Linked DNA regions of Idiomarina loihiensis L2TR. The protein of the gene in region 2 interacts with the protein of the main gene of each other region in a pairwise test. Links are inferred from orthologs where the notes say so. Each region holds a gene or a part of one and is shown on either strand. Other genes may lie near its edges. The genes, in order: IL_RS02080, IL_RS09265 and IL_RS05390.

The links.
Region 1: the proteins of IL_RS09265 (region 2) and IL_RS02080 interact in binary tests that used the Escherichia coli proteins (3 or more experiments, as listed by UniProt). The link is inferred for Idiomarina loihiensis L2TR from one-to-one orthologs.
Region 3: the proteins of IL_RS09265 (region 2) and IL_RS05390 interact in binary tests that used the Escherichia coli proteins (3 or more experiments, as listed by UniProt). The link is inferred for Idiomarina loihiensis L2TR from one-to-one orthologs.

Annotation. Positions count from the first base shown.
Region 1 is NC_006512.1:422,497-425,359, forward strand. The notes cover bases 8-2,710. They hold IL_RS02080 (BolA family protein), read left to right. Parts: upstream 8-1,083; coding sequence 1,084-1,338; downstream 1,339-2,710. Other genes in these bases: mlaD (outer membrane lipid asymmetry maintenance protein MlaD), read left to right, coding at 8-64; IL_RS02070 (MlaC/ttg2D family ABC transporter substrate-binding protein), read left to right, coding at 82-753; IL_RS02075 (STAS domain-containing protein), read left to right, coding at 753-1,046; murA (UDP-N-acetylglucosamine 1-carboxyvinyltransferase), read left to right, coding at 1,355-2,614; IL_RS02090 (trypsin-like peptidase domain-containing protein), read right to left, coding at 2,621-2,710. In the rest of the region: more of mlaD, read left to right, coding at 1-7; more of IL_RS02090, read right to left, coding at 2,711-2,863. UniProt on the Escherichia coli protein: Involved in cell resistance against acid stress.
Region 2 is NC_006512.1:1,936,847-1,939,803, forward strand. Bases 135-2,931 are described here. They hold IL_RS09265 (Grx4 family monothiol glutaredoxin), read right to left. Parts: upstream 1,804-2,931; coding sequence 1,465-1,803; downstream 135-1,464. Other genes in these bases: rnt (ribonuclease T), read left to right, coding at 135-632; IL_RS09260 (peroxiredoxin), read right to left, coding at 700-1,305; IL_RS09270 (superoxide dismutase), read left to right, coding at 2,005-2,586; IL_RS09275 (IS4-like element ISIlo1 family transposase), read right to left, coding at 2,644-2,931. In the rest of the region: more of rnt, read left to right, coding at 1-134; more of IL_RS09275, read right to left, coding at 2,932-2,957. UniProt on the Escherichia coli protein: Monothiol glutaredoxin involved in the biogenesis of iron-sulfur clusters.
Region 3 is NC_006512.1:1,129,288-1,132,206, reverse strand. The notes cover bases 78-2,836. They hold IL_RS05390 (BolA family protein), read left to right. Parts: upstream 78-1,176; coding sequence 1,177-1,497; downstream 1,498-2,836. Other genes in these bases: fabV (enoyl-ACP reductase FabV), read left to right, coding at 1,582-2,760; IL_RS05395 (hypothetical protein), read left to right, coding at 584-1,060; IL_RS05400 (capsule assembly Wzi family protein), read right to left, coding at 78-467. Outside these bases: more of IL_RS05400, read right to left, coding at 1-77. UniProt on the Escherichia coli protein: Transcriptional regulator that plays an important role in general stress response. Has many effects on cell morphology, cell growth and cell division. Acts by regulating the transcription of many genes, including dacA (PBP-5), dacC (PBP-6), ampC and mreB.

The DNA.
Region 1 (2,863 bases), 1.5 Mb from region 2 along the record:
TAAATCAGCATTGGTTTTAGAAAACCTGATAGGCCAATTCCTGTTCAGTCAGGGCAATGAATAAGTGGTAAGGAGAGCACCATGGCAGTAAAACAATGGATAACGGCCGTTTTTGTAACCTTAGTACTGGTTGCATCCGCGTCAGCCGATTTAATTCGTAACGATGATCCGCAAGAGTTATTGAAAGCAGTTGCTGAAAAAACCTTTGATCGCATTGCATCGGACAGAAACAAAATTGACGCAGATCCTAATTATCTAAAGGAAGTCGTTGAAGATGAGATGATGCCTTATGTTGACAATATGTATGCGTCGAAGAAAGTATTAGGCCGTTACTTGCGCGACACGACAAAAGAACAGCGTGAACGTTTTTACCAGGCTTTCTACGATTACTTAGTGGCGACGTATGCCCGTGCTTTTACTCAGTATGACGAGGACAAGCATAAGGTCACTTTTGAACCTAGTCAGGAAATTTCTGATGATGCACGTTCGGCCGTCGTGAAGGCGCGAATAAAAGAAGAAGGGCGCCCGGAAATTCGTCTGGATTTTCGTATACGTTACGACTCTGATGAAGAAATTTGGAAAGCCTACGATTTAGTTGTTGAAGGTGTCAGTCTGCTGAACAGTAAGCAAAGTGAAATTTCTTCGGTTATCCGGGCTAATGGCATTGATAAAACCATCGAGCTGATTGAAAAGAAAGCTTCCGAGCCGATTAAGGCAGATGACGAAGTAGAAAGCCCGGCAGAGGGACTCTAATGTTAGCATCGGTGAAGGTTAGCGATGATAAGACACTGGTTTTTAGCGGTTCATTGACTCGTCACAGTGTTGCTAAACTGTGGTCACAGCGCAAAAGCTGGTCGGTGGGAAGCGAAACCCGGGTTGATTTAACCGATGTAGAGGTTATCGATACTGCCGGGGTGGCTTTTTTGCTTGAAATATTGAAATTGGTTGGCGATGGGAAAGGTCCGTTAACCTGTATCGGAGCATCTGAACAGCTGAAACAAATTGCCCGCGTTAGTGGCGTTGAGTCGCTGCTTTCGTTAAGCTAGGCGGTCTTATTAACTTTTAAGCCAACGGCAGATAACAATGAATACTGAAGAACTGAAAACTTTGCTGAACGATGCGCTTTCTCTGGAAGAGCTTCTGGTTAAAGCTGAAGGCGCGAATGTAGAAATTATTGCTGTCAGCGAAGACTTTAAAGATATGAGTCGGGTAAAGCGTCAGCAAGCCGTGTATGGTCCTCTAAACCCGTTGATTGCCGACGGTTCAATCCATGCCGTATCGATAAAAGCTTACACGCCGGAAGACTGGGCGCGTGATAAAAAATTAATGATGCCATAAGGTTGTTGGTTAGTTGATGGATAAATTTAAAATACGTGGAGGCCAACCTTTGTCAGGTTCGGTCACTATTTCAGGGGCAAAAAATGCCGCGCTGCCTATTTTAATGGCTTCGCTGTTGCCGTCTGAAAAAATAACCCTGTCTAATGTTCCCGACCTTCACGATGTCGACACAACTCTGGAGTTACTCGATTGCCTGGGCATTAGTCATAGCAACCTGAATAATAATAGCGTTTGCATTGACCCGACCACGCTTAATCACTTCAAAGCGCCTTATGATCTGGTTAAAACTATGCGTGCTTCTATTTTGGTTTTAGGCCCGTTATTAGCTAAAACCGGTAAAGCGGAAGTGTCTCTGCCGGGTGGTTGCGCTATAGGCGCACGGCCGGTAAATCTTCATATTGAAGGCCTGCGTAAAATGGGCGCGCATATTGACGTTGAAAATGGTTACATTAAAGCGTCAGTAGAGGGGCGTCTGCAGGGCGCAGAGATTTTGCTCGACACGGTCAGCGTGACCGGCACTGAAAACTTAATGATGGCAGCGGTACTGGCTGAGGGTGAAACGGTCATAGAAAATGCCGCTCGCGAACCCGAAGTCATTGATTTAGCAAACTTTCTTAACAGCCTGGGCGCGAATGTCCGCGACGCAGGAAGTGACACCATTCATATTACAGGTGTTAATAAGCTGCATGGTGGTGAATATAGTGTCATGCCCGACCGTATCGAAACGGGGACGTTTTTAGTCGCAGCTTTGGCAACTGGAGGTTCGGTGCGTTGCGAAAAAACTGACCCGGCAAGCCTTGATGCGGTGTTGAAAAAGCTGGAAGAAGCTGGCGCGACAATTGATAAAGGTGATAACTGGATAGCGATACAGAGCCATGGCCGGCCTAAAGCAGTTAATATTATTACGGCTCCTCATCCGGCTTTTCCAACCGATATGCAGGCTCAATTTTGTGCGCTAAATGCCATTGCAGAAGGTACCGCCGGTATTCGTGAAACGATATTTGAAAACCGCTTTATGCACATTCCTGAGTTACGACGCATGGGCGCAAATGTCGAGTCGGAAGGCAATACTGCACTATGTCACGGGGTTGATGAACTGACCGGCGCAGAGGTTATGTGTACCGACTTACGAGCTTCAGCCTCTCTTGTTATAGCGGGTCTGGTTGCGACCGGAGAAACTGTTGTCGAGCGCATCTATCATATTGACCGGGGCTATGAAGGGATTGAGAAAAAACTTCAGGGCTTAGGTGCTGATATTGAACGAGTAACGGCTTAGCAGCCGTTATCTGGGTAATTCGGCCACTGTTACGGTGGTCGTCATTCGCTTTTCATTACGGTAAAATTCCACTTCTAATTTAGTGCCGGGCTCACTACCTGCAACCCGGTCAAGCCCTTCCGGCGCAGAGCGAACAGGGTCACCACCAATAGCCACCAGAAAATCGTTCGGTTGTAATCCTGCTTTTGCTGCCGGACTGTTCCGTTCAACTCCGGTTATTAATATGCCTGACAATGATTGTTCTTCACT
Region 2 (2,957 bases):
ACTCGCTTATGAAACAACGTTTTCGCGGCTACATGCCGGTAGTCGTCGATGTCGAAACAGCGGGGTTTAACGCAAAAACCGATGCGTTACTGGAAATAGCTGCAGTCTTGCTGGATTTCGATGACGACGGAATACTCAAGCCGGTCGACTCGGTTCATTACCACGTAAAACCTTTCGAAGGTGCCAACATTGAACAGGCAGCTATCGACTTTAACGGCATTGATCCGCACTGCCCCTTGCGCGGCGCCGTAGAGGAAGGTGAAGCGCTGCGTGAGCTTTTCAAGCCTATACGAAAAGCGCAGAAAGCTGCAGGTTGTCAGCGGAGTGTTTTAGTGGGACATAACTCAAACTTTGATCACGGCTTTATGATGGCCGCCGCTGAGCGTGCCAATTTAAAACGTAACCCGTTTCATCCTTTTGTCAGTTTTGACACCACGTCGCTTGCGGCAATGACCTTAGGGCAAACTGTACTGATTAAAGCATGCCAGGCAGCCGGTATTGAGTTTGACAGCAAACAAGCACACTCAGCCTTGTATGACACCGAACGCACCGCAGAGCTCTATTGCTGGATGATTAACCGCTGGAAGGAATTGGGTGGCTGGCCGCCGGAATCGCGTCAGGATAAAAGTTAACTTTACATACGAAATTCAGACATAAAAAAGCCGCTCAAACGAGCGGCTTTCTCAATTCAGTAAACGCTTACAGTTTGTCAGCGTTTTTAGACAAGTAAGAAGCAACGCCTTCTGCGTTTTCTTTCATGCCTTCTTTACCTTCTTCCCAGCCTGCTGGGCAAACTTCACCGTGCTTCTCGTGGAAGTTCAGTGCGTCAACCATACGCAGCATCTCGTCGATGTTACGGCCTAATGGCAAGTCGTTAACTACCTGGTGACGAACCATGCCTTCTTCATCAATTAAGAATGAACCACGGAACGCAACGCCAGCTTGTGGGTGTTCAACGTCGTACGCTTTACAAATGCTGTGACGAACGTCAGCAACCAACGGGTATTTCACCTGACCAATACCACCAGCGTCGGTTGACGTATTACGCCATGCGCTGTGAGTAAACTGAGAGTCAATTGATACACCGATGACTTCTACGCCACGTTTTTTGAATTCGTCTAAACGTTTGTCAAAAGCAATTAGCTCTGAAGGACATACGAAAGTGAAGTCCAACGGATAGAAGAAAACCACTGCTTTTTTGCCTTTGATGGCATCAGACAGTTTGAAATCTTCAACAATTTCACCTGAACCTAATACTGCTGCTGCAGTAAAATCAGGTGCCTTACGACCTACTAATACAGACATCGATTCTCTCCATTTAATGTTGAGTGTGTTAAATCTTCACCTGTAGTGATGGGGATGCCTCAACGAAAAAACAAGGTCACTCACGACATTCACTACAGACTGTCTACTATTTGCTTAAATTCTATTCAGCTGAAGGCTACTTATTCCGCTGAAGGCTCTTTATTCAGCCGAAGGCTCCGGATGACGCTCTGCAACTTCAGAAACCAATTCTTGCAGTTCGCCGTTCTGGAACATTTCCATAATAATATCACAACCGCCAACCAGTTCACCCTCAACCCAAAGCTGCGGGAAAGTCGGCCAGTTTGCGTATTTAGGCAATTCTGCACGGATATCCGGGTTTTGCAGGATATCGACGTAAGCAAACGCCTGCCCACAGCCCATTAAGGCTTGTGATGCTTGTGAAGAGAAACCACAGCTAGGCAACTTCGGAGAGCCTTTCATGTACAACAGGATTGGGTTTTCTTCGATTTGCTGCTTAATTCTGTCAACCGTTTCCATAACACCTCTGCTTAATATAATGGTTGATTAAAACACTCAGGTATTTTAACACAGCCTATAAAGTTTTGTCCTAAATTGGAAGATTTCCTTGAAAAGCAATCCAGTCAGCCCTATATATCGTAAGGTATAACAAGAAAAAACCTGCGCAAGTTAATGTGCAGGTCGAACATTTGCACTCATAAAGAACGGAGAGAAAAAATTATGGCATTTGAACTACCGGCTCTTCCATACGAGAAAAACGCTCTGGCACCGCACATTTCAGAAGAAACTCTGGAATACCATTATGGTAAGCATCACGCAACTTACGTGAGCAAACTGAACGATGCGGTTAAAGGTACCGACCTTGAAAGCAAGTCTCTGGAAGACATTATTAAGTCTGAAAAAGGCGGCCTGTTCAACAACGCTGCACAAGTATGGAACCACACTTTCTACTGGAACTGCCTAAGCCCGAACGGCGGCGGCGAACCAACAGGCGCGATTGCTGACGCAATTAACGCTAAATTCGGTTCTTTCGACAAATTTAAAGAAGAGTTCAACGCAAGCGCTGCCGGCAACTTCGGTTCTGGCTGGACATGGCTGGTGAAAAAATCTGACGGTTCTGTCGATTTGTTCAACACAGACGACGCAGATACCCCAGTTGCGCACGATGGCGTAGAGCCACTGTTAACTGTTGATGTGTGGGAACACGCTTACTACATCGACTACCGTAACTCTCGTCCTAACTACTTAGAAGCTTTCTGGAAGCTGGTAAACTGGGACTTCGTAAACAAGAACTTTGCTTAAAGCAGACTTGTGAATGATTAAAAAAGGCGCCGTTTGGCGTAATGCTTGTCAGTTAAGCTAACTGGCTGTCGGTTTAGAAGGCGGTCGCATCGGATAACGTTGCGGCCGCCTTTTTATTGAACGAGGGTAATATCGCTCTCGTCTTTCGGGCAGCACGAATGCGCTGGCCATTTCCATCATTTGCTCCATGACTTTGGGTATTTTTCCGGGTGAGATGTGTACCAGTATATGTAACTGCCCCACCAGATAATGAGAGGCTTGTTTGAAACTTATTTGATTCGGCTCAATATGCTTCAGGCTATAGGCCATTTGCGCCATCATATACCGCAATAAGTTATAAGCGACCAGCATGCCCCACAACTCCTGCTCAA
Region 3 (2,919 bases), 810 kb from region 2 along the record:
TTTTTGTGATCACCTTCAAAGGGGTCCTGACGATAGTTTACCTGAATTCTTGCCGCCCAGTTTGTACCGTGCATACTGCGACTTAGGCTAATTTTGCCTTCCTCATAGGTGTCGTCGCCGTAATCCTGAACTACCTGCTCGCTATCCGTTGCACCGATATACCATCGTGTTTTAGGCCCATTCTGAGCTTGTGATAATTGATGACGCACATGGCGTAATGCTAATTGCTGGGTTGGGCTCAAACCTTTTAATTCAAGCGCATCCAACTCCGGCAGTAAGCTTTTCCAGGTTATTGGAAATTGCTGAATGGGTGTTTTGATAAGCCCTGATTCAGCTAATACAATCAAGCTGTTCCGCAATTCCGCATCATTTGCTTCAATCCATACGGAGCTAAGCGCAGAAGGGGTCATGAGTAAGCTAAGACCACCAGCAATAAGTGTGTTACGAAAAAATGAGATGGATGACATGAAACTGATTTGAATCCCTATGACAAATTACGTTCTATACTGCCAGAAATTTTAACACTAAGACAACGGTTTATCTGCGCTTTTCAGTTATAATATCCAGCCTTGGAGGTTTCCTTATGGCTTTTAAAAATTTTTTGGTGGCAGGGTTATTCCTCGCCGTTCTTAGTGGCTGCGGGCAGGAAGGTACAACCGATTTGCACAGTGCTGAAGTCAAAGCTCTGGACGAACAGTTACTGCCTAATAATAACTGGCAACTGAGCCGGGCAACGATTGAGCTTAGTTTTTGCCGTAACCGCATTAATGAGGCTTTGCTGGCATCGGAAGCCGAACTCAGAGGCTGGCGCCTATCGGGGGAAAGTACGGCGTTTCCGCCGCACAGAAGCGAGGGCATAAATGCTTTATCAAAGCTTTTCAAACAAACCGATGTTTTACTCTGGCAGGCAGAAGGAAATGTCAGTGCACAACGCTATCATTTGGTTAAACCAGCAAAGGCTTCTAAAGGCGAAGTGGTTGATGCCGTTTTTCCTGCTGTCGTCAGCTTATCCGCCATTGATGAAGTGTGTCATGCAGCAGTCGATGACTCTGAATATTGAGCAAACTTTATTCTCCGAAAATTCGTAGAGTTAGCAAGTTTTTGAAAAAAATTTCTGCGATTCAGTATAAGTAAACTAAACTGAAGATTAGAGGCGAACGCAGAGGGGGAGTCGTTATGTCTATTGGGCTAGATATTGAAAATAAATTGCGGGAAGCGTTTACTCCAGTACATCTGGAAGTCGCGGATGAAAGTCATATGCATTCAGGCGGAGCTAATGCTGAATCTCACTTTAAAGTGGTCTTAGTGACCCCTAAGTTCAGTGGAGAGAGACTTATTAACCGTCACCGTGCGGTTAATAAAATTTTAGCGGATGAACTAATGAATCATATCCATGCACTGGCGTTACACACCTATACCCAAGGTGAGTGGGAGCAATTGGGAGAGTCCAGACGTTCACCGAACTGTCTGGGTGGGTCGAAAATAGCGGCAAATTAAGAAAAATTACGCATGTCTGATGTGTTCCTGTGGTTTGATTGGTTACAATAGCCAAAATAATGCGAACAACAGGGATACATCAATATGATCATTAAGCCAAAAATTCGCGGTTTTATCTGCACCAATTCTCATCCGGTGGGTTGTGCCGAAAACGTCAAACGTCAAATCGAATTTGTCCGTAATAAACCTGCCATCACCAATGGCCCTAAGAATGTTCTCGTCATAGGTTGCTCCACAGGTTACGGACTTGCCTCAAGAATTACTGCTGCCTTTGGCAGCGAAGCTCATACTCTCGGTGTTTGTTTTGAGAAAGAGCCTACGGAAAAGAAAACAGCGACAGCTGGTTGGTATAATACTGCCGCTTTTCATCAAGAAGCGAACAAAGCTGGTTTGGCTTTCCATTCAATTAATGGCGATGCATTTTCTGATGAAATTAAACAGGAAAGTATCGACTACATTAAACAAAACATGGGAAAAATTGACCTCGTTGTTTACAGCCTGGCATCACCTAAACGTAAAGACCCCGATAGCGGCGAAGTCTACAGTTCAGTGTTAAAGCCAATAGGCAAACAATACACAACTAAAACCTACAATACGGACAAAGATCAGGTACACGAAGTGACACTTGATCCGGCTACTGATGAAGATATTGCCAATACGGTAAAAGTCATGGGCGGTGAAGACTGGGAGCGCTGGGTTAAAGCTCTGCATAATGCAGGCGTGCTGGCCGAAAACTGCCAAACCACTGCTTATACCTACATAGGTAAAAAACTGACATTGCCAATTTATGGTCATGCAACCATTGGTCGTGCAAAAGAAGATCTTGATCGTGCGGCATCAGAACTTGTCGCCGAGTGCGATGATCTTAATCTGAAAGCTTACGTTTCTTCATTAAAGGCGTTGGTAACACAAGCCAGTTCGGCAATTCCTGTTATGCCTCTTTATATTTCATTAATTTATAAAGTCATGAAAGAAGAAGGCACGCACGAAGGTTGCATCGAACAGATTTATCGGCTGTTTACCGAAGGTTTATATAATAGTAACCCTGAGCTTGACGAAGCAGGTCGACTGCACATGGACGGTTACGAAACTAACGATAAGACTCAAGCGAAAATAGAAGCCCTTTGGGAGCAAGTCACTCAGGACAACTTCCATCAGCTTGCCGATTACGAAGGATATCATCAGGAGTTCCTGCATTTATTCGGTTTTGGCTTCGATAATGTCGATTATGACGCGGATATTGATCCAAAAGTAAACTGGTAAGCGTTGTGGGAAAAATGCTAAAATCCCAACGATAAGTGTGGAAAATGTTTCAGGTTGCCGATGACAAGCCCCCTGAAGGCGGTTGTTTGTGTCGGTAACTATTTGATTATTCAGGTTTCCAGTCCTGGTGGCTGGTTGTGATGAATCTTCCCTTAACGA